3 regions of the Streptomyces sp. S4.7 genome follow, and region 2 is predicted to be linked to each of the others. Evidence: riboswitches for the same ligand, from Rfam matches in the RefSeq annotation. Region 2 holds a riboswitch; each other region holds the start of a gene.
What was found. Region 2 has a riboswitch for cobalamin ahead of SSPS47_RS06600 (cobalamin biosynthesis protein). Riboswitches for the same ligand answer to the same signal wherever they lie in the genome.
Positions count from the first base shown of each region.

Region 1: it holds a riboswitch for cobalamin, as region 2 does, so the genes downstream of both, SSPS47_RS11335 (ABC transporter substrate-binding protein) here and SSPS47_RS06600 (cobalamin biosynthesis protein) in region 2, are expected to answer to the same signal.
Region 3: it holds a riboswitch for cobalamin, as region 2 does, so the genes downstream of both, SSPS47_RS23020 (ribonucleoside-diphosphate reductase subunit alpha) here and SSPS47_RS06600 (cobalamin biosynthesis protein) in region 2, are expected to answer to the same signal.

Region 1 is NZ_CP048397.1:2,577,487-2,585,189, reverse strand. Features, by position in the region: gene SSPS47_RS11345 (amino acid permease) at 207-1,667, shown strand; gene SSPS47_RS11340 (M67 family metallopeptidase) at 1,785-2,198, shown strand; cobalamin riboswitch at 2,198-2,332, shown strand; gene SSPS47_RS11335 (ABC transporter substrate-binding protein) at 2,373-3,359, shown strand; gene SSPS47_RS11330 (iron ABC transporter permease) at 3,769-4,821, shown strand; gene SSPS47_RS11325 (ABC transporter ATP-binding protein) at 4,818-5,621, shown strand; gene SSPS47_RS36180 (putative leader peptide) at 5,691-5,804, shown strand; gene SSPS47_RS11320 (MoaD/ThiS family protein) at 5,898-6,215, shown strand; gene SSPS47_RS11315 (cysteine synthase) at 6,215-7,165, shown strand; gene SSPS47_RS11310 (hypothetical protein) at 7,319-7,703, shown strand, end outside.
Region 2 is NZ_CP048397.1:1,482,142-1,489,844, reverse strand. Features, by position in the region: gene SSPS47_RS06605 (cobyric acid synthase) at 1-892, opposite strand, end outside; gene SSPS47_RS06600 (cobalamin biosynthesis protein) at 889-1,875, opposite strand; cobalamin riboswitch at 1,995-2,142, opposite strand; gene SSPS47_RS06595 (hypothetical protein) at 2,290-2,535, opposite strand; gene SSPS47_RS06590 (inorganic phosphate transporter) at 2,558-3,817, opposite strand; gene SSPS47_RS06585 (class II aldolase/adducin family protein) at 4,156-4,872, shown strand; gene SSPS47_RS06580 (alpha/beta fold hydrolase) at 4,968-6,095, shown strand; gene SSPS47_RS06575 (hypothetical protein) at 6,355-7,686, shown strand.
Region 3 is NZ_CP048397.1:5,123,521-5,131,223, forward strand. Features, by position in the region: gene SSPS47_RS23020 (ribonucleoside-diphosphate reductase subunit alpha) at 1-1,941, opposite strand, end outside; cobalamin riboswitch at 2,087-2,219, opposite strand; gene SSPS47_RS23025 (Uma2 family endonuclease) at 2,410-2,994, shown strand; gene SSPS47_RS23030 (YbdD/YjiX family protein) at 3,056-3,262, opposite strand; gene SSPS47_RS23035 (carbon starvation CstA family protein) at 3,259-5,463, opposite strand; gene SSPS47_RS23040 (GntR family transcriptional regulator) at 5,651-6,415, opposite strand; gene SSPS47_RS23045 (sugar ABC transporter substrate-binding protein) at 6,696-7,703, shown strand, end outside.

The DNA of each region.
Region 1 (7,703 bases), 1.1 Mb from region 2:
CTGCGGACGGACATGCTCCGTTTCCTCAACGGACACTCGACTCCGGATAACGATCGCGTCGCCGCCCCCGCATGCTTTGCGATTCCGGGGGAAATTTGTCCGCTTCTTCCTGTGGGCCGCACCACAGCCGCCTCCGTGAATCGCGGCCCGGCCCGTGGTAAATCTTCACGACCACCGGCACAGGCAGGGAGAAAGGGCGCATCACCATGACCTCCCCACAGGTCGACAACACCTCGGACAAGCCCTCCGCAGACACCTCGGAGGAGGGCTACGAACGCGGACTCGGCAGCCGCCAGGTCCAGATGATCGCGATCGGCGGCGCGATCGGCGTCGGCCTGTTCATGGGCGCCGGCGCGAACATCGCCAAGGCCGGGCCGAGCATCATCCTGATGTACGCCCTCGCCGGCGTGGTGATCTTCTTCATCATGCGGGCGCTCGGCGAACTGCTGCTCTACCGGCCGGTCTCCGGCTCCTTCGCGGAGTACGCCCGCGAGTTCCTCGGCCCGTTCTTCGGCTACGTCACCGGCTGGACGTACTGGCTCATGTGGATCGTGACCGGCATGGCCGAGCTCACGGCGGCGGCGATCTACATCCACTTCTGGTTCCCGGCGATCCCGCAGTGGGTCAGCGCCCTGGTCTTCCTCCTGGTGCTCTTCGGCGTCAACCTGATCTCCGTCAAGATTTTCGGCGAGGTCGAGTTCTGGTTCTCGATGGTCAAGGTCACCGCCATCATCGGCATGATCGTCATCGGCCTCGGCGTCCTGACCCTCGGCTTCTCGGACGCGGGCGACACCGCCGCCACCGGCAACCTCTGGCAGCACGGCGGGATCTTCCCCAACGGCATCGGCTCCAGCCTGATGACCCTCCAGGGCGTCATGTTCGCCTACCTCGCCGTCGAACTCGTCGGCGTCACGGCGGGCGAGTCCGAGAACCCGGAGAAGACACTCCCCAAGGCGATCAACACGCTGCCCTGGCGCATCATCGTCTTCTACGTCGGCGCGCTCACCGTCATCCTCGCCGTCGTGAAGTGGACCGAATTCAGTGAGGGCGAGAGCCCGTTCGTGCACGCGTTCGCCAAGATCGGCATCCCGCTCGGCGCCGGAATCGTCAACTTCGTCGTGCTGACGGCAGCCCTGTCGTCCTGCAACTCCGGCATGTACTCCACCGGCCGGATGCTCCGCGACCTCTCCGCCAACAAGGAGGCGCCGCAGGCCCTGGGCAAGCTCAACAGCCGCAGGACACCGGCCGCCGGCATCGCGGCGTCCGTCGCCCTGATGGGCATCGGCGTCGTCCTCAACTACGTCGTCCCCGAGAAGGCGTTCCTGTACGTCACCTCGGTGGCCACCGCCGCCGGTATCTGGACCTGGATGATGATCCTCATCAGCCATATCAAGTACCGCTCCGCCGTGGTCGCGGGCCGGCTCCCGGCGTCCTCGTTCCCCGCTCCGGGCGGCTCGGCCCTCAGCTGGGCGGCGCTGGCCTTCCTGTCCTTCGTGACCTGTCTGATCGCGTACGACTCCGACGCCCGCGTCTCGCTGTACGTCGGCGCGCTCTGGGCGGTGTTCCTGGTCGCGGGCTGGGCCCTGCTCAAGAGCCGTAACCCGGAACTCGCGGCGCGCGCCCCCGAGGGCCCGAACGAGCCGGAGTTCGTCAAGGCCTCCGACTGACGCCCGCCCGGCAGCCGCCCCGGCAGCTCCCCGTCAGCCGCCGGGCGTCCCGGAACCCGTCTCACCAGGTGGCCTCCGTATCTCACACACGGAGGCCACCTGTTTATCCTTCACCTCATGCTGACCATCACCCAGGCGCTGTACGACCAGATCGTCGCCCACGCGCGGGCGGACCACCCCGACGAGGCGTGCGGCGTGATCGCGGGCCCCGAGGACAGCGACCGGCCCGAGCGCTTCATCCCCATGCTCAACGCGGCCCGCTCGCCCACGTTCTACGAGTTCGACGCGGACGACCACAAGAAGCTCGACAACGAGCTGCGCGAGCGCAACGAGGACCTGGTGGTGATCTACCACTCGCACACCGCGACCGAGGCGTACCCCTCGCGCCGGGACATCGACCTGGCGATGGAGCCGTTCGCCCACTACGTCCTGGTCTCCACGGCCGACACCGACGACATGGGCCCGTTCCAGTTCCGCTCGTACCGCATCGTCGACGGCGAGGTCACGGAAGAAGAGGTCGAGGTCATCTGACACACTGACGCCGTCCAGGGCGGCAGGACCCAGGAAGCCGGTGTGAATCCGGCACGGTCCCGCCACTGTGACCGGGCCCCGCGCGCGAGCGGGGGCCCGGAAGCCAGGAACTGACCTGTCGCCCTTCTCCCACCATGCCAGGGGACGCGGAAATCCCCCGGAGGAGGCCCAGTCATGCCCTCGCGACGCCACGCCCTCATACCGGCGGTCCTGCTCCCGCTGCTGCTCCCGCTCGCCGCCTGCGGCACCGGCCCGGACCCCGTCCCCGCCTCCGGGGCACCGGCCGGCGGATTTCCGTACACCGTCACCAACTGCGGTGTGAAGACCACCTTCGAAGCGCCCCCGAAGCGCGTGGTCACGATGAACCAGCACGTCACCGAGATCATGATCGAGCTCGGTCTGACCAAGTCCCTCATCGGCACCGCCTGGCTGGACGACGCGGTCCTCCCCGCCCACAAGAAGGCGTACGACAGCGTCCCGGTCATCGCCGAGGAGTACCCCTCCAAGGAGAGACTCCTCGCCGCGAACCCCGACTTCGTCTACGGCGGCTACGCCAGCGCCTTCGCCGCCAAGGACGGCCGCACCCGCGACGAGCTCAAGGGCGCCGGCATCGACACCCGGCTCAACCTTGAGAACTGCGCCGAGGGCCGGACCTCCATGGACGACGTGTTCCGCGAGGTCCGGGAGGTCGGCCGCACCTTCGGTGTCGCCGGCCGCGCCGAGAAGTGGACCGCCGGGGCACGCACCACCCTCGCCACCACCGCCGCCGGGCTCGAAGACGTGAAGCCCGTCCCGGTCTTCGTCTACGACAGCGGCGACAAGACCGCGTTCACCGCCGGGGGCAAGGGCATCGGCAACGAGCTGATCCGGCGGGCCGGCGGGCGCAACGTCTTCGCCGACCTCGACAAGTCCTTCGGCGACGCCACCTGGGAGCAGGTCGTGGCCCGCGAGCCCGAGACGGTCGTGATCTACGACTACGGCGCCACCACCGTCGCGCAGAAGAAGAAGCGCCTGCTGGAGGACCCCGTACTGAAGGACGTCCCGGCGATCAGGAACAAGAGCTTCGCCGTCCTGCCGCTCTCCGACGCCGTCCTCGGCGTCCGCGCCCCCGCCGCCGTCCAACGCCTCGCGACCCAACTCCACCCCGAGGCGGGCCTCTAGGCCGTGTCCGGAAAGTCCCGCCCGGCCCGCGACGCCTGGCACGGCGCCTCTCCCCCGTAGCCCCCGAGGGGGCCCGGGAGGTGCCCCCTCGCGTTGTCGGAGTCGGCCGAGTACGGCCGGTCCATCCACCACACCGGTCCTCCGCCCTGCGAGGCACCGCACCGGCCGTCGCGGGCCCCGCCCCTCCGGGCGGACGGCGCTACTTTCCGGACACGCCAGGGGCCCTGTCCGGCGGATCTTGGGGGCCCGGGACGCCTGGCACGGCACTTTGCCGCGTTGCCGGAGTCGTCCGAGTACGGCCGGTTCGTCCACCACACCGATCATCCGCCTGCGATGCACCCGCCGGCCGCCGCGGCCCCGTCCCGCGAGCGGACGGCGCTGCATTCCGGACACGCCCTAGGACCACGTCATGACCTGTCGGACCCCGCCCGGCCCCCGCCGGCTGCGGTACGCCCTCGTGCTCGCCTCGCTCGCCGCGGCCCTCCTGTGCGCCGTCGTCGCCGGGCTCGCGCTCGGCTCCGTCCGCATCCCGCCCGGTGAGGTCCTCACGATCCTCACCGGCGGCGCGGAGCCCAGCCCCTTCCGCACGATCGTCCTGGACGTGCGGTTGCCGCGCGTGCTGCTCGGCGCCGTCGTCGGCGCCGGGCTCGCCGTCGTCGGGACCGTCCTCCAGGCCCTCGTACGCAACCGGCTGGCCGACCCGTTCCTCCTCGGTATCTCCTCGGGGGCGTCCGCCGGCGCCGTGCTGGTGCTGGTCCTCGGTGTCGGCGGCGGCATCGGCGCCGGGATCACCACCACCCTCGCCATGCCGGCCGCCGCCTTCGCCGGCTCGCTCACCGCGATGGCCCTCGTCTACGCGCTGGCCCGGCGCGGCGGCACGATGACCGGCGGGCGGCTCGTACTGGCCGGGGTGACCGTCTCGTACATCCTGTCCGCGCTCACCACGCTCGTCCTGGTCGTCTCGGCCCGGCCCGAGCACTTCCAGGAAGCCCTCTTCTGGTCCCTCGGCGGCCTCGGCAGCGCCCGCTGGGGCACCCTCGCCGGCCCGGCCGTCGTCCTCGTCGCCGGCACCGCCGTCCTCACGGCGCTCGCCAGACCGCTCGACCTGCTGCTGGTGGGGGAGGAGGGCGCGACCGTACTCGGGCTGGACACCGCCCGCTTCCGCGCCGCCGTGTTCGTCCTCGCCTCACTCGTCACCGGTGTGATGGTCGCCGCGAGCGGCGCCATCGGCTTCGTCGGACTGCTCGTGCCGCACGCCGCGCGCATGGCGGTCGGGGCCGCGCACCGGCCGCTGCTGCCCGTCGCCGCGCTCGGCGGCGCCGTCGTACTCGTCGTCGCGGACCTCGCCGCCCGTACCGTCGCCGCCCCGCAGGACATCCCCGTCGGCGTCCTCACCGCCCTCACCGGCGGCCCGTTCTTCCTGTGGCTGATGCGCCGCCGCCCCGAAGGAGCCCCTGTATGAAGGACCGTACGGCCGCCTCGCTCCGCGTCGAGGGACTCTCCTACGGAGTCGGCGACGGCCGGCACCTCGTCGACGCCGTCGACCTCACCGCCGCACCCGGCGAGACCGTCGGACTCGTCGGCCCCAACGGCAGCGGCAAGACCACCCTGCTGCGCTGCGTGTACGGGGCGCTGCGCCCCACCCACGGCCGGGCGCTGCTGGACGGGGACGACCTGCACAGCATGACCGCCAAGGCGCGCGCCCGGCACGTGGGCACCGTCCCGCAGGACGGGCAGAGCGACTTCGAGCTGACCGTCCGCGAGGTCGTCGCCATGGGCCGCTCCCCGCACCGCCGCTTCTGGGAGGCGGACACGGCGGCCGACACCGCACTGGCCGACGCCGCGCTCGACCGGGTCGGCATCGCCGCGCTCGCCCACCGCGACTTCCCTTCCCTCTCCGGCGGCGAACGCCAGCGGGCCCTCGTCGCCCGCGCTCTGGTCCAGCGGCCCGCGCTCTTCGTCCTGGACGAGCCGACGAATCATCTGGACATCCGCTACCAGCTCGAAGTCCTCAACCTGATGCGGGAGTTGGGGGCGACCAAGCTGCTCGCCCTGCACGACCTGAATCTCGCCGCGTACTACTGCGACCGCCTTTACGTACTCAGAGCGGGTACTGTCGTCGCCTCCGGCACCCCGGCCGAGGTCCTGACCCCCGCCCTCCTGGCCGCCGTCTACGAGGTGGAGGCCGAGATCACACCGCACCCCCGGACCGGCGCCCCCACCGTCGTCTATCTGCCCGAGCCCCCGGCCCCGTCCACCTGACGAACACCGAACGTCCAACATGCGAGATGCCATACCGGGATGCGGACCGGGAATCGATACGATGACCCCATGGTTTCCCACGACGTGAGCGACAAGACGCCCGGCGATCTGCTGGTTGCGCGGCTGCACGTCGACCTGTGCCGCCTCGCCAGCGCCATGTGTACGGTCGGCGCTGCCGCCTGAGCCCGGCGGAAACGCCCGTTCCGAGCATCACCCCCGCGCGGGGGCTGAGCCGCGCGCCCGCGCCACGCCTCTTTTCGAACAGGAGCCCACGCCATGGCCATCGAGGTCCGTATTCCGACCATCCTCCGCACCTACACCGACGGAGCCAAGTCCGTCGAAGGCAGCGGTGACACCATCGCGGCGCTGCTCACGGACCTCGAATCCCGCCACACGGGCATCCGCGAGCGCATCGTCGACGGCGCCAACGGCGACCAGCTCCGCCGCTTCGTCAACGTCTACCTCAACGACGAGGACGTCCGCTTCCTGGACGGCATCTCCACCAAGCTCGCCGACGGCGACAGCGTCACCATCCTCCCGGCCGTCGCGGGCGGCGCACCCGAGAAGCCGACGCTCGACACGCACACGCTCTGATGCGGTACGACTCCCCGCTCGCGGTCGTCGGCGACACCCCCCTCGTACGGCTGCCCCGGCTCTCCCCGTCGGACGACGTCCGGCTCTGGGCCAAGCTGGAGGACCGCAACCCGACCGGCTCCATCAAGGACCGTCCGGCGCTGCGCATGGTCGAGCAGGCCGAGAAGGACGGCCGGCTCACACCGGGCTGCACGATCCTGGAGCCCACCAGCGGCAACACCGGCATCTCCCTCGCCATGGCCGCGAAGCTCAAGGGCTACAAGATCATCTGCGTGATGCCGGAGAACACCTCGCAGGAGCGCCGCGAGCTGCTCGCCATGTGGGGCGCCGAGATCATCCCGTCCCCGGCGGCCGGCGGCTCCAACACGGCCGTGCGCGTCGCCAAGGAGCTCGCCGCCGAGAACCCGAGCTGGGTGATGCTCTACCAGTACGGCAACCCGGACAACGCGGGCGCCCATTACGCCACCACCGGCCCCGAGATCCTCGCCGACCTGCCGTCCGTCACCCACTTCGTGGCCGGCCTCGGCACCACCGGCACCCTCATGGGCGTCGGCCGCTACCTGCGCGAGCAGAAGCCCGACGTCAGGATCGTCGCGGCCGAGCCGCGCTACGACGACCTCGTCTACGGCCTGCGGAACCTCGACGAGGGCTTCGTCCCCGAGCTGTACGACGAGTCCGTCCTCACCAGCCGCTACTCCGTCGGCTCCGCCGACGCCGTCACCCGCACCCGCCAACTGCTCCAGCAGGAGGGCATCTTCGCGGGCGTCTCCACCGGCGCCGCCCTGCACGCGGCGATCGGTCTCGGCAACAAGGCCGTCAAGGCGGGCGAGAGCGCCGACATCGTCTTCGTCGTCGCCGACGGCGGCTGGAAGTACCTCTCCACCGGCGTCTACACGGCCGCCACGGACGAAGAGGCGATCGAGACGCTCCAGGGCCAGCTCTGGGCCTGAGCGGTCCCCTTCACGGGCGCCGGGCGGGCCGGGCTCACGGTCCGCCCGGTCCGGCCCGTCCGCCGCCCGGGGGCAACAGTGGTGCAACAGTCCCCGCGCGGGGCTGTCGCCCCACCGCTCCCGCCCCCGACGATCGGTGTCGATCGGCGCGTTTTGACGCGCACCGACCACGGGGGACAGAGATGGACGACCGCTGGAGCGGTATGGGCGCCACGGGCGCCCCGGCAGGCGGGAGCCCCGGGACAGGCCCCGGGACCCGGCTTCGGCACACCGGGCTTCGGCCCGCCCCACCCCTTCGCCCCGCCGGAGACCACCGGTCGCGCACCCCGCCGGCATCTCGGCGCGTACGTCACCTCCGGCATCCTGCTCCTCGTCTTCGCCTGCGTACTCGCCGCCTGGATCGGCGACACGGCGGGCAACATGCGGGCCGACGTGGACCTGTTGCTCGACGGCCTCGTCAAGAACGAAGCGGGCCGGCCGCTGTTGGTCTTCACCGCCCACGAATGGGCCTTCACCGTCGCCCTGTTCGTCGTCGGCA
Region 2 (7,703 bases):
CCGCCAGCGCGTCCACGTCGGTGAAGTTGGACATCAGCGGCACCGCGCAGACGGCGACCCGCAGGACCTCCTCTCCGTACGCGGGAGCCACCACCGACTCGCGTACGGCGCCGCGCAGGGAGACCCGCAGGCCGTCCTCCTCGTCGATGCCCAGACCGTGCCGGAAGGGCAGCACGCCGTACGTGGCGCGGCCGGTGAGTCCGCGCAGCATCTCCAGGCCCGGCTCCAGCAACGACACGTCGCCGCGGAACTTGTTGACGAGATAACCGGCGACCAGCGCCTGATCCTCGGGGCTCAGCAGCGCCGTCGTACCGAAGAAGGACGCGAAGACGCCGCCCCTGTCGATGTCGCCGACCACGACGACCGGCAGCCGGGCCGCCCGCGCGACGCCCATGTTGACGATGTCGGTACGCCGCAGATTGATCTCGGCCGGGCTGCCGGCGCCCTCGCAGATCACCGCGTCGTACGTGCTCCGCAGCTCCTCCAGACAGTCCACGACGGTGCCGAGCAGCGTCTCCTGGCGGCCGGGGCCCGCGCCGTCCCCGTGGTAGCCGCGGGCGCTCAGCTCGCCCACCGGCCGTCCCATCAGCACCACTTGACTGCTGCGGTCGCTGCCCGGCTTGAGCAGGACGGGATTCATCAGCGCCGTCGGCTCGACGCGCGCCGCCTGTGCCTGCATCGCCTGCGCCCGGCCGATCTCGGCGCCCTCGCGCGTCACGAACGAATTCAGCGACATGTTCTGTCCCTTGAAGGGCGCCACTTTCACGCCCCGGCGTACGAGCCAGCGGCAGATGCCCGCCGTGACGACGCTCTTGCCGGCGTCGGAGGTGGTGCCCGCGACGAGCAGCCCGCCGCCGCGCCCGCGCCCGCCGCTCATCGGATCCCCGTTCATCGGGCCCTCCTCTTCAGGTGGTTGCCGGCCAGCAGCCGTCCGGCCACGCAGACGCCGAGCGCGAGCGCGCCGACGCGGTGCGACAGCCGGACCGCCCGCTCGATGTCGGCCACCTCGACCGGCCGTCCGCCGCCGCCCAGGACCGGCCGGTGTTCGACCCGTCCGCCGTACGCGAGGGTGCCGCCGAGCCGTACGCCCAGCGCGCCCGCGAACGCCGCTTCCACGGGGCCCGCGTTGGGACTCGGATGGCGGCCCGCGTCGCGCCTCACCACGCCGAGCGCCCGCGCGGGCGCGCCGCCCGCCACCGCCGCCAGCGCCGCCGTCAGCCGGGCTCCGGGCCAGCCCGCCACGTCGTCGAGCCGCGCCGACGCCCAGCCGAAGCGCAGATGGCGCGGCGAACGGTGCCCGACCATCGCGTCCAGCGTGTTGACGGCGCGGAACGCGACCAGCCCCGGCACCCCGCCGAACGCGCCCCAGACCAGGGCTCCCACGACGGCGTCCGAGGTGTTCTCGGCGACGGACTCCACCACGGCGCGGGCGATCTGCCGCTCGTCCAGGCCCTGCGGGTCCCGCCCGCAGAGCCGCGGCAGCCACTCCCGCGCGACCTCCACGTCACCGGCCGCCAGCGCCCCGCCGACCGCGCGCGCCTCCCGCCCCAGGGACGTACCGCCGACCACGGTCCAGGTGACGGCGGCGGTCAGGGCGACGGAGGCGGCGGTACGGTCCCGCAGCCCGCGCGAGACGAGGGCGGCCACTGCGGCCGCACCCCCGGCGCACACGACGGCGTGCAGCGTGCCCCAGCCCCGGTGGTCGTGCCAGAGCAGACGCTCGAGGGCGCCCGCCGCCCGCCCGAAGCCGGCGACGGGGTGGCCGCGCCGGGGGTCGCCGATGAGCCGGTCGGCGATCAGACCGGCGGTGGCGCCGTACGCGAAAACGTTTCCCGGGGCCGGTACTTCGCGGCCCGCCGAATACTCGGCACGCATCGCTCAGCCCGCCGATACGCCTCGGGACGCTCGTGGGGGTCTCGTACTCACAGCACTGGACGCGACAGCTGTACCGCAGCCGGGCATGGCGACATGTCCTCACTCAGGGTCCGCGCCCCGGTTCGACGTGATGCGGCGACAAGAGTTCCTGGCTCCGGGAGACATGACCGTCTCCCGTCACAGTGGCGGGACCGCGCCGGATTCGCACCGGCTTCCTCTTCGCTGTCGCCGTATTGGCCCCGGCAGTCCACCACGCGTGCGAATCCCCGTCAACCGGGCTTTGACCTGCGGCGGGGCGGTGTGCTGAGGCCCACACGGCGCGGGCTGCCCGCAGGACCCGAACACGGCCGAGGGGGGCGACCCGGTACGGGCCACCCCCCTCGGCGATGCTCGATCGCGTCGCGTCGCTCCGCGTCAGGCGACGATCATGTAGATCCCGTACGAGACGGCCGCCAGGCACAGGCCGAAGCAGACGTACGCGCCGGTGCGCGCCAGCGCCGCGGAGCCGGTGGGGCCGGCGGCCGTGGCCGTCGCGCCCTCAGCGGGCGCCGCGCCCTTCGAGAGCCCCACGATGCCCAGGGTGAACAGACCCACCAGCGCGACGGTGGCCACGAGACTGACGCCGAAGACGGAGCCGAGCGCCGCCCAGTCGATGTTCATGCTGAAAGTGTCCTTCGCTTCGTCAGACCGTCGCGGTCCGGGCCGGTTCGGCGGTGGGTTCCCCGGGACCCGGGGCCGGGATGGTGGCGGAGATCTCCGACGCCGGGCCGCCCACGGGGGGCGGGGTGACGGCGGCGATCGCGGCTGTCACGACACCCACGGGTTCGGCCGGGGTGGGCCCGTCCGCCTCGTTGACGTTGGTGTGGTCGACCGGCTGACGGCGCGACGCCAGCCAGATGACCGCCGACAGTCCGACGAGCAGCGCGGCCGTGACCGCGACACCCCAGGGACCCTGCCCGGTCAGGAACTCGGCGCCCGCGGCGACGAGACCGGCGGCCGGCAGGGTCAGCCCCCAGGCGATGAACATCCGGGTGGCGGTCGACCAGCGGACGACCCCGCCCTTGCGGCCGAGACCGGCGCCCATCACCGCGCCGGAGCAGGACTGCGTGGTGGAGAGGGAGAAGCCCAGGTGGGAGGAGGCGAGGATGACGGTCGCCGCGCTGGTCTGGGCGGCGAAGCCCTGCTGCGGCTGGAGGTCGGTGAGGCCCTTGCCCATGGTGCGGATGATGCGCCAGCCGCCGAGGTAGGTACCGAGCGCGATCGCGACACCGGCGGAGACGATGACCCACATCGGGGGGTTGGAGCCGGGGGCGAGGACGCCGCCGGTGACCAGCGCGAGGGTGATGACACCCATGGTCTTCTGCGCGTCGTTGGTGCCGTGGGCGAGGGAGACGAGGCCGGCCGACGCGATCTGTCCCGCGCGGTAGCCCTTCGCCGTGTCCTTCTCGTCCGTGTTGCGGCCGATGCGGTAGGTGAGCCGGGTGGCAAGCATCGCGGCCAGGCCGGCCACCAGCGGCGCGGCGAGCGCCGGGAGCAGGACCTTGGTGACGACCACCCCGCCGTTGACGCCGGAGGTGCCGACGGACATCAGCGTGGCGCCGATGAGTCCGCCGAACAGAGCGTGGGAGGAGCTCGACGGAAGGCCGAGCAGCCAGGTGAACAGGTTCCACAGGATGGCGCCGACGAGCGCCGCGAAGATGACTTCGGTCTGGATGCCCTGTTCGTTGATGAGCCCGCCGGAGATGGTCTTGGCGACCTCGACGGACAGGAACGCGCCGACGAGGTTGAGCACGGCGGACATCGCCACCGCCGTCTTGGGTTTCAGTGCGCCGGTCGAGATGGTCGTCGCCATCGCGTTGGCGGTGTCGTGGAAACCGTTCGTGAAATCGAACACGAGAGCCGTCACGATCACGATCGCGAGCAGCAGCGTGATGTGTTCCATTTACCCAGGCAATCGTTTGATGTCAGTGGCCGTTCAGGAACGTAGGGATGCCGAGTGAACGGAAGATGAACTGAGGCAGGCGTTGCGGTGACTCCCAACAGGGTGTGGCCGCTCCGCTTGTGAACGGGCGTGTCACCTCCCGGTGCCGGGGGCCGTGCGCGGATTCCGCTCGACCCGTGCGGCGCCCCGCCCCTGTCCCGTTTCCGGCCCCCTCCCGGGCCTCCGAGGCGGCCCGCCCCGGCCCGCTCGCCGGGGGCCCGCGCCGGGGGAGAGATTCACCTCACCGAGGGACCTTCGGACCCCGCGAACTCCCTTGGACCGCCTGGCAAAATCGCCGCATGACGGAAACCGGACACACGCACGGACACGACCGCGGGAGCGAGCACGGGCACGGACACGGGCACCCGGACGGCCCGGAGATCGAACGGGCCTGGCGGGACCTCGTCGTGACCGCCCGGCGGAGCGCGGCCGACGGACTGGTCGTCGGCACCTCGGGCAACGTCTCCGTACGCGTCGGGGAGCTCGTCCTCGTCACCCCGAGCGGAGTGCCGTACGACCGGCTGACGCCCGCGGACACCGTCGCCGTCGATCTGGACGGCCGACAGGTCACCGGCAGCCTCAGACCCACCAGCGAGCTGCCGATGCATCTGGAGGTCTACCGCAACTCCACCGCCGGCGCCGTGGTGCACACCCACGCCGTCCACGCCACCGCCGTCTCCACCCTCGTCCCCGAACTCCCGCTGATCCACTACATGGCGGCGGACTTCGGCGGACCTGTCCGGGTCGCCCCGTACGCGATGTACGGCACGGAGGCGCTGGCCGGGCACATGGTGCGCGCGCTGCGCGACCGTACGGGCTGTCTGCTCCAGAACCACGGCACCGTCACCTACGCGGACACCCTGGACAAGGCGTACGACCGCACGGCCCAGCTGGAGTGGATGTGCCGTCTGTGGCTCACCGCCACCTCCGTCCCCGGCCGTACGCCGGCCCTCCTCTCACGGGAGCAGGTACGGGACGTCGAGGAGCAGCTCAAGGGCTACGGCCAGCGGAGCTGACCACGCCGGACCGCCCGCCCCCGCGGGAACTCGGAACGTCACCCCGGACGCCCGCTCCACTGGCCGTACCGGCCGTCCGTACCGACACTGGGGAAATGCGCCCGGCCAGAGCGACGGCAGCAGCCGTCACCACAGTGATCGGTGTCGGCACGGCCGCGGTGGCGGTCGGCCGGTACGCCAGCGACGCGGCGCTCAAGGCGCCCCCCGGACGGCCCCTGCCGGGCGACCCACGGCTCGCCGTGCACGCCACGGCCGCCGGCCGCGTCACCCTGACCCGCTGCCTCGCCTCCCTGCGCCCCGGCACCTACGGCCTGGAGTCCGCGGACGTCCAGGCCGTCGTCGGCCCCGTCATCGACGACGTACCGCACCCGCCCGACACGGTCGTCCGCAGACTGGAACGCGTCGGGCGGGGCACCCTCGGCGCCGGCAGCCGCGTCCGGCTCACGCCCCAGCTCCACCACGGTGACCCCGCCACCGCGCTGGGCATCGACCACGACCAGGTGGAGATCCCCGGCGAACTCGGCCCGCTGCCCGGCTGGTTCGTGCCCGGCAGCCGCGACACCTGGGTGATCACCGCGCACGGCCTCGGCGCGACCCCCGAGCACCCCATGAACGTCCTTGAGTTCCTGGTGGACCAGCAGTTCCCGGTGCTGAACCTGGCCTACCGGGGCGACCGCGGCGCCCCGCCCCCGCCGGACGGCCTCGGCCACTTCGGCCACTCCGAATGGCGCGACCTCGACGCGGCGATCCGCCACGCCGTCCGGGAAGGCGCCGAACACGTCATCCTGTACGGCTGGTCCGTCGGGGCCACGATGGCCCTGCACGCCGCCGAGAAGTCCGGCCAGCGCGACCGGATCACCGGACTCGTCCTGGACAGCCCGGTGCTCGACTGGGAGACCACGCTGCGCGCCCTGGCCACCGCACGCCGCACCCCGTCTCCGCTGCTGCCGCTGGCCGTCCGCGCGGCGCAGGGCCGGACCGGACTGCGCGGCGGCAGACTGCCCGTGGTCGCCGATCCGGGGAAACTCCACGTCCCGACGCTGATCGTGCACGGCCCCGACGACGTCCTCTCCCCCTGGTACCCGTCCCGTGAACTCGCCGCCCGCCGCCCCGAACTGGTCACCCTGCACACGGTCTCCGACGCCCCGCACGGCGCGATGTGGAACGCCGACCCCCTCGGTTACGAGGAGACGCTCCGCCGCTTCCTCACGCCCCTCATGTAGCCCCGCACCCCAAGGGCCCCAGCGTGACGCGACCTCCGTACAGAGGTGGCCGGAGCACACCCCGGCCACCCTCCGGTCCGGTGTCTTCCCGGGCGTGTGACCGGCCGCCGGAGGCCCGGCCGGGAGGTTCCGTTTGGGCTTTCGGGCAATCAGCGGGAAGACTGCACCCGTGACGTCCCGAAAGCCTGATGAGCAATTGGCGCGCAACTCCAGACTCCGACTCGTCCGCCCGCGAGCCCTGACCACGGCCCGACGGGCCGTGACCACCGGACGAACACGTCCGGCGCCCCGCCCGCCGGAGGGCACACCGCCTCCCGCGGAGCTGGCCCGTCAGGCGAGGGCCGTCCTCGCCGACGCCGTACGGATCGCCCGCTGGGCCGCGGCCGACCGGGCGCCGGGCGCGGGCCCGCTCGCCCCGAAGGCGCGTGAACGGGCCGCCGCCGCCCTGGAGTTGACTGCGGACCAGGTGAGCGCGGGCTGGGACCGCGCCAGGCTCGCCGGGCTCGTCGAACTCCACGGCACCACCGCACGCCCCGGCTGGCGCCTGCGCGCCTGGGACCGGGACGACTCCGCCGTCCTGCGCGGCTGGGTCGCCCTCTTCGACGCCTGGTCGCTCGTCCACGCCGCCCCCGACCACGTCGCCCCGGCCACGGTCGCCGAGGTCGTCGAAGCCGTCCCCCAGGTGCTCTCCCTCCTCCAGCTCTCGGCGGGCCCCGTGCTCGTACCGGCGCTTCTCGACCTGCTCCAGCAGCGCGTCGCGGAACTGCGCGACGAGCGCTGCGAGGTGCCGTACGACCCACGGGCCGCGTCCGGCCCCACGGCCGCCCCGACCGCATCCGCACCGGAGCCGACGCCGGCCACGGCCGCCGTCCCGCTCCCGCCGCTCCTCGACTGGGCCCTGGAGGGCCTGGCCGCCGTCGGCGCGCTGACCCTCGGAGCCGGCCAGGCGACGCTCACCCCGCTCGGCAACTGGGCGGTCTGGGTCAAGCTGGAGCAGATCTGCGTCGCCGCGCAGAGCCCGGCGGGCAACATCGAGCAGTCCGCGGACAACATGCTGCGCGGCTGCGCCCGGCTCACCCCCGGACCGGCCCGCGCGGAGTACCGCGCCTGGCTCGCCGCCCGTACCGTCGGCAGCGCGGTCACCGAACTCCTCACCGTCGCACGCGGCGAGGACGCGCTCCTGCGCGGACTGGCCTTCGAGGCCCTGCGCGTCGTCGGTGCCCCCGCCGAGCCGGAGGTGCGCACCGCCTCCGCCGAACCCTCCCTGCGCCCCTACGCCCTGCTCTGGCTCGCCGAGTACGACGGCACGGACCCCGAGGACGCGCCCGACGTCCTCACCCGTGAGGAGTCGACCTGGCTCTGGGTGGACACCGCGGCGGCCGTCGCCGACCACGGCGAGACCGCGCTCCTGGTCCGCCATCTCGACTCGGCCGTCCAGGGCACCGTCCCCGCCCTGCTCGACGAGGTCAGGGCCGTCGGCCACCCCCGCACCGTGCAGGTGCTGGTCGCGCTGGCGGCCGCGCACCCCGACCCGGCCCTCGCGAAGGCCGTACGCCGCGCCGCGTTCCAGGTCCACACCGGCGGAGCCTGACGGGATCACGCGGTTGG
Region 3 (7,703 bases), 3.6 Mb from region 2:
CGACAGCGTCTCGCGCTTGAAGAGGTTGGAGACCTGCGGCTCGATGCACTCGTAGACGCCCGCGATCGAGGCGATGGTGGCCGTCGGCGCGATGGCGAGCAGCAGCGAGTTGCGCATACCGGTCTTCGCGACGCGCGCCCGCAGGGCTTCCCACCGCTCGGGCCAGTTGAGCGTGACGTCGTAGTGGTCCGGGTGCAGCACGCCGCGCGCGGCGCGGGTCCTCGACCAGGCCGGCAGCGGGCCCTCGCGCTCGGCGAGGTCACAGGACGCCTCGTAGGCGGCGAGCATGATCCGCTCGGCGATACGGGTGGAGAGCGCCGCGGCCTCGGCGGAGTCGAACGGCAGCCGCTTCTTGAAGAAGACGTCCTGGAGGCCCATCACACCCAGGCCCACCGGGCGCCACTTGGCGTTGGAGCGGCCGGCCTGCTCGGTCGGGTAGAAGTTGATGTCCACGACCCGGTCGAGGAAGGTCACGGCGGTACGGACGCTGTCGTCCAGCCGCTCCCAGTCCAGCTCGCCGCTCTCGGTCACGAACGCGCCGATGTTGACCGAGCCGAGGTTGCAGACGGCCGTCTCGCCGTCGTCGGTGACCTCCAGGATCTCGGTGCAGAGGTTCGAGGAGTGCACGACGGCGCCGGGCTCGGCGGTCTGGTTCGCCGTACGGTTCGACGCGTCCTTGAAGGTCATCCAGCCGTTGCCGGTCTGCGCCAGCGTACGCATCATGCGGCCGTACAGCTCACGCGCCGGGATGGTCCTGCGGGCCTTGCCGGCCGCCTCGGCCGCCCGGTACGCCGCGTCGAAGTCGTCGCCCCACAGGTCGACCAGCTCGGGCACGTCGGCGGGGGAGAACAACGACCAGTCGCCGTCCGCGTCGACCCGGCGCATGAACTCGTCGGGGATCCAGTGCGCGAGGTTCAGATTGTGCGTACGGCGCGCCTCCTCGCCGGTGTTGTCGCGCAGCTCCAGGAACTCCTCGATGTCCGCGTGCCACGTCTCCAGGTAGACGCAGGCCGCGCCCTTGCGCCGGCCGCCCTGGTTGACCGCGGCGACGGAGGAGTCGAGCGTCCGCAGGAACGGCACGATGCCGTTGGAGTGCCCGTTCGTGCCGCGGATCAGCGAACCGCGGGCGCGGATGCGGGAGTACGAGAGGCCGATGCCGCCCGCGTGCTTCGAGAGGCGGGCCACCTGGTGGTAGCGGTCGTAGATGGAGTCCAGCTCGTCCAGCGGGGAGTCCAGCAGATAGCAGGACGACATCTGGGGGTGCCGGGTGCCGGAGTTGAAGAGCGTGGGGGAGGAGGGGAGGTAGTCGAGCCGGCTCATCAGGCCGTACAGCGCGGCGACTTCGTCCATGGCGGCCGGGGAGTCGTCCTTGGCCAGCCCGGACGCGACGCGCAGCATGAAGTACTGCGGCGTCTCGATGACATCGCGGGTGATCGGGTGCCGGAGCAGATAGCGGCTGAAGAGGGTGCGCAGACCGAAGTAGCCGAAGCGGTCGTCGGCGGCGGGGTCGATCAGCGCGTCGAGGCGGGGGGCGTGGCGGGTGACGAACGCGGCCGTACGGTCGGCGATCAGGCCCTCCGCGTGGCCCACGGCGACCGAGGAGGAGAACGAGACGGCGCCCTGGCCGGCGGCCTCGTCCGCGATGGTGCGGGTGAGCAGCCGGGCGGCGAGACGGGAGTACGCGGGGTCCTCGGAGATGAGTCCGGCGGCGGCCTCGGTGGCGAGTTCGCGCAGTTCGGCCTCGTCCGAGGCGGCGCTGCGGCCACGGAGCGCGGCGGCGGCGACCCTGCCCGGGTCGGTGTCGGCGAGGTCGGCGGTGAGGTCGGTGAGGAGCCGCAGTAGGCCCGTCCCTGGTCCGTCGGCCGGTCCGCCGGCCCCTACGGCCGTCTCCCCTACCCGCTCGGAGATCGCTGAAGCCGGATCGGCTGGCGCGATGGTCACGTGGTGCTCTCCCTCGCTCGGCTCTGGGCCTCGGGGAGGGCACGGCGGCGCACGCCCGCGTACGCCGTCCCGGAGACGGGCAGCGCGCGGCGCGGCGTCCACCGGCCCTGCCTCGGGGCCCGGACGTCTCGGCACCCGGATCGGTCGAGCCGGGTGCGCCGTCGGCAGGTGCTCGGACTCACGGGCGCGGCAAAGCGCACCACAGCACACCGTTGCGGGACAGTTCCGGATTTCCACCGGATTCTCCTGCGGCGACAGCAGACTTGAGCATACATGTGGGGCTCGTTGACGATGGAACCCCCCACATGTTGTGTCGGGCCTCTTCGACCGTGGGGAGCGATGCATGGCAGCGGCCCGCGGAGGTACGACGCGCCTTGACACAGGTCGCCGCTATCGTGGGCAGCACTGTGCACGGTTGCATGGTGCGCGGCTGTCGATGCCAGGTGCGGAGTGAAGTAGGGAGGGCCCATGACCGTGACCACCGACCGAGTTCACGTCTATGCCGATGAGTTCGATGAGGTCTCCCGGATACTGGCCCGCACGACCGAGCGCGTGCGTCTGGAACTGATCGACGGGAAGCTCAGGAGCAAAGCAGTGCCGGACGGGGATCACGGGCGCATCATCCAATGGCTGCTCCGCATCTGTATGCAGTCGCGGCCGGAGCTGTTCCTGCATCCGGACCAAGGGCTGAAGGTGCAGGCCTACCGCCACGGTCGGGCCAGGCCGGATGCCTCGCTGGCGTCCAATGACGCGTTCGTCGGCCAAGGCGAGTGGGCCGACCCCGGCCCCGTCCTGATGGCCGTCGAGGTCACGTCGTACGACTCCGACACCGACGCGCGCGACCGGGTGGAGAAGCCCCGCGCCTACGCGGAGACCGGCATCCCCGTCTATCTGCTGATCGACCGGGACACCTGCGAGGTGACGGTCTACAGCGAGCCGGACGGCGTGCGGTACGAAAGCGCCCGCACCGTGCCGTTCGGCAAGACAGTGGTCCTGCCCGGTCCGGTGGACATCGCACTGGAGACCGAGCAGCTCAAGGACTGGGTGCACTGACGCCCCCCGCACGACGGAGGGCCGCCGCTCCCCGCAGGGGAACGGCGGCCCTCCGAACCGCTCAGCAGCAGCGGAACCCTTCCCTCGGGTCCGCCTCGCGCGCGTCCATCCGCTCGCGTTCGAAGGCGCGGCGCGTCAAGGGCTGCGCCGTCGGGTCGCAGGCGCGGGTGTGGGCCACGTAGTGGTCGTACGCCGACTCGCCCGTCAACTCCCGTACGTACCAGCGGATCCGGCCCACCGCGTGGCGCACCTTCGCCGCGGAGGTCATGACGAACCCGTCCCGGCACCCGCCCCGGCGGACGCCTTCGTCTCCGCCGCCGCCAGTTCCGCCTTCTCCTCCTTCGTCGCGAACATGCCCGCGGGTGCGACCAGTTCCGACTTCACGTACGGCGTCTCCGAGAGCTTCACGCTCTCCGGGTGGCGGATCGCCTTGTAGCAGACCCGTCCGGCGTCCGCGATGACCACGATGATCAGGATAGCGAAGAGCGCGCAGAGCACGCCGTCCACCGTCGAGTTGGTGACGACCGTGTGCATGTCGTCCATCGTCTTCGCCGGCGGGAGCACCTCGCCGTTGTCGATGCCCGTCTGGTAGACCTCGCGCTGCTTGAAGAAGCCGACCTTCGGGTCGTCGGAGAAGATCTTCTGCCAGCTCGCGGTGAGCGTGACCGCCGCGTCCCAGGCCAGCGGAACCGCCGTCACCCAGGCCCATTTGAGCCGTCCGGACTTCACCAGCAGCGTCGTGCACACGGCGAGCGCCACCGCCGCCAGGAGCTGGTTCGCGATGCCGAACAGCGGGAAGAGCTGGTTGATGCCACCGAGCGGGTCGTGCACGCCGACCCAGAGGAAGTAGCCCCACGCGCCGACGACCACGGCGCTGGCGAACCAGACGCCCGGCTTCCAGCTGACCTGGCGCATCGGCTTGTACACGTTGCCGAGCATGTCCTGGAGCATGAAGCGCCCGACGCGCGTCCCGGCGTCCACCGTCGTCAGGATGAACAGCGCCTCGAACATGATCGCGAAGTGGTACCAGAACGCCTTCATCCCCGCGCCGCCGATGACGGACGAGAAGATGTCCGCCATTCCGAGCGCGAAGGTCGGCGCGCCGCCGGTGCGGGACAGCAGGCTCGACTCCTCGACGTCCTTCGCCGCCTGGGCGAGCTGGTCGGGCGAGATCGTGAAGCCGAGGTTGGCGACCGCCTGGGAGGCGGATTCGACCGTGCCGCCGATGACTCCGGCGGGGGAGTTGACCGCGAAGTAGAGACCCGGGTCGATGATGCACGCCGTGATCATCGCCATGATGGCGACGAACGACTCGGTGAGCATCGCGCCGTACCCGATCATCCGGATCTGGGTCTCCTTCTGCACCATCTTCGGCGTGGTGCCCGAGGAGATGAGTGAGTGGAAACCGGACAGCGCGCCGCACGCGATGGTGATGAAGACGAACGGGAACATCGATCCGGCGAAGACCGGACCGTCACCGCGGCTCGCGAACTCGGTGACCGCGTCCATCTTCATCGTCGGCATGGCGACGACCACACCGATCGCCAGCAGCGCGATCGTGCCGACCTTCATGAAGGTCGACAGGTAGTCGCGCGGCGCCAGCAGCATCCAGACCGGCAGTACGGACGCCAGGAAGCCGTACACGATCATCCAGATGACGAGCGTGCCGGCCTCCAGCGTGAAGGTGTCGGCGAGCGAGGACTCGGCGACCCAGCCGCCGGCCACGATCGCGAGCAGCAGCAGCGTCACACCGACGAGCGAGACCTCACTGACCTTGCCCGGCCGCATCACCCGCAGATACACGCCCATGAAGAGCGCGATCGGGATGGTCATCGCGATGGAGAAGACGCCCCACGGCGAGTCGGCGAGCGCGTTGACGATGACCAGCGCCAGCACCGCCAGCAGGATGATCATGATGAGGAAGACCGCGATGAGCGCGGCGGCGCCGCCGAACGGGCCTATCTCGTCACGGGCGATCTGGCCGAGCGAACGGCCGTCGCGGCGCGTGGAGAAGAACAGCGTGACCATGTCCTGGACCGCGCCCGCGAAGATGACACCCGCGACGATCCAGATGGTGCCCGGCAGATAGCCCATCTGCGCGGCCAGCACCGGTCCGACGAGCGGTCCCGCGCCCGCGACGGCCGCGAAGTGGTGGCCGAAGAGCACGCGACGGTCGGTGGGGTGGAAGTCGACCCCGTTGTCGAGCCGTTCGGCGGGCGTGGCACGTGTCCTGTCGACCTTCAGGACCCGCCGGGCGATGAATCTGGAGTAGAAGCGGTAGGCGATCGCGTATGAACCGAGTGCCGCGGCCAGCATCCAGGCCGCGGAGATCTCCTCACCGCGCGACAGCGCGAGGACACCCCAGCCGACCGCGCCCACCAGAGCGACGAGCGCCCATATGACGATCGACTTCGGCGTGAGACGCCCGGAGGATTTCGGTGCGGAACTTGGCTGTGCCGGCTCTGGCATGGCGAGTCGTCCCCTCACTGGATGACCTGCTGAAACTCGCAGGAAATCTAGGGGACCTTTTCGGCACGCGTCACCCCCCGTCCGCATATCGGTACGGCAACGGTGCGCGTTCCGTACTCCGGCGTCGGTTCCCGAACATGCCCTTTGACGTGGGCTTCCGCCGATATCGGCGGTCGGCCGGCCGGTGTCAGTCCGTCGGTCTGCGCAGCCGCGCCACGAACTTGTACCGGTCGCCCCGGTACACCGAGCGGACCCACTCCACGGGCTCCCCGGCGGTGTCGATCGAGTGCCGCGAGAGCATCAGCATCGGCAGGCCCACATCGGTCCCCAGGAGCCCCGCCTCGCGCGGCGTCGCCAGCGACGTCTCGATCGTCTCCTCGGCCTCCGCCAGGTGCACGCCGTACACCTCGGCCAGCGCCGTGTAGAGGGAGGTGTACTTGACGAGTGAACGGCGCAGCGCGGGAAAGCGTTTGGCCGAAAGGTGTGTGGTCTCGATGGCCATCGGCTCGCCGCTCGCCAGCCGCAGCCGTTCGATGCGCAGCACGCGGCCGCCGGCGGTGATGTCGAGCAGTCCGGCCAGCGTGTCGTCGGCGGTGACGTAGCCGATGTCCAGCAGTTGCGAGGTCGGCTCCAGGCCCTGCGCGCGCATGTCCTCGGTGTACGAGGTGAGCTGGAGCGCCTGTGACACCTTGGGCTTGGCCACGAACGTGCCCTTGCCCTGGATGCGCTCCAGCCGGCCCTCGACGACCAGTTCCTGGAGCGCCTGGCGCACGGTGGTGCGCGAGGTGTCGAACTCGGCCGCCAGGGTGCGCTCCGGCGGTACGGGCGTGCCCGGTGGCAGCGTCTCCGTCATGTCGAGCAAATGCCGCTTCAGCCGGTAGTACTTGGGCACGCGTGCGGTACGGGTCGCCGCCCCGTTCTCGGTCTCGGTGCCGCCCCCGTCCGTGGCCATGGTCTGCCTTCCCGACTCCTGCGCTGCTGCCGTCACCGGCTCCTCCGTCTGTTGCGGCTCACATGGTGGCACGGTCCGGTCGCGGGTCGTCTCCCCGATCCAGGTGTCGGTCCGATAACGGACACGACAGCCCTCTTATACACCCTTGACACCCCTAAAGGTCTAGGCCAAGCTCCCCGTACTGGTCTAAACCATTAAGGACCAGGTCCCAGCCCCGGTGGTACTCGTCGTAAGTCTTCGCGGTGGGGAGGGGGTTGCAGGAATCCCTGAGGAGGGTGGCGTGAAGCGCAAGCTCATCGCGGCGATCGGCGTCGCGGGCATGATGTTCTCGGTCGCGGCGTGTGGATCGGACGACAGCGGTTCGGCGAGGGATCCGAAGGACCGTAAGGACACAGTCACCGTCTGGCTGATGGTGGACGCGCAGAGCACCTGGCCGGAACTGGTCAAGGATGTCAACGCGCAGTTCAAGGAGAAGTACCCGAACGTCAAGGTCAATGTCCAGTACCAGCAGTGGGCGGACAAGGCCAAGAAGCTCGACACCGCCCTCGGTGGCGACAAGTTCCCGGACGTCGTCGAGCTCGGCAACACCGAGACGATGCAGTACATCCTCAACGGCGCGGTGGCCGAGGTCGATCCCAAGAAGTACGACAACTCGGACACCTGGATCCAGGGACTGAAGGACACCTGCACCTTCGAGGGCAAGCAGTACTGCGTGCCCTACTACGCCGGTGCGCGCGTGGCCATCTACAACACGGACATGCTCAAGAAGAGCGCCGGCCTCGACACGCTGCCGGAGACCGAGGACGAGATGCTCGCGGCGATGGACAAGATCGCCACGGCGAACAGCAAGAAGGACAAGCGCTCCTCCAGCCTTTACCTGCCGGGCCGTTACTGGTACGCCGCCATGTCCTACGTCGCCGCGTACGACGGCGCGATCGCGACGTACGACGAGGGTGCGAAGGAGTGGAAGGCCTCGCTCTCCACCCCCGAGGCGCAGAAGGGCATCCAGCACTTCATCGACCTGGTCAAGAAGTACAACAAGGCCGACCAGACGAAGGACGAGCAGGACCACGCCAACGTGATGGCCAACGAGAAGGCGGCCCTCATCTACGGCAACGGCTGGGAGTCGGGCTCCGTCATCGACGGCAAGAACAACGGCAACCCGAAGCTGGAGGGCAAGATCCTCACCGCCGGAATGCCCGGCCCGAACGGCAAGGCGCTGCCCTCCTTCATCGGCGGCTCCGACCTGGCGATCACAGAGAAGTCCAAGGTCCAGGACCTGGCCGAG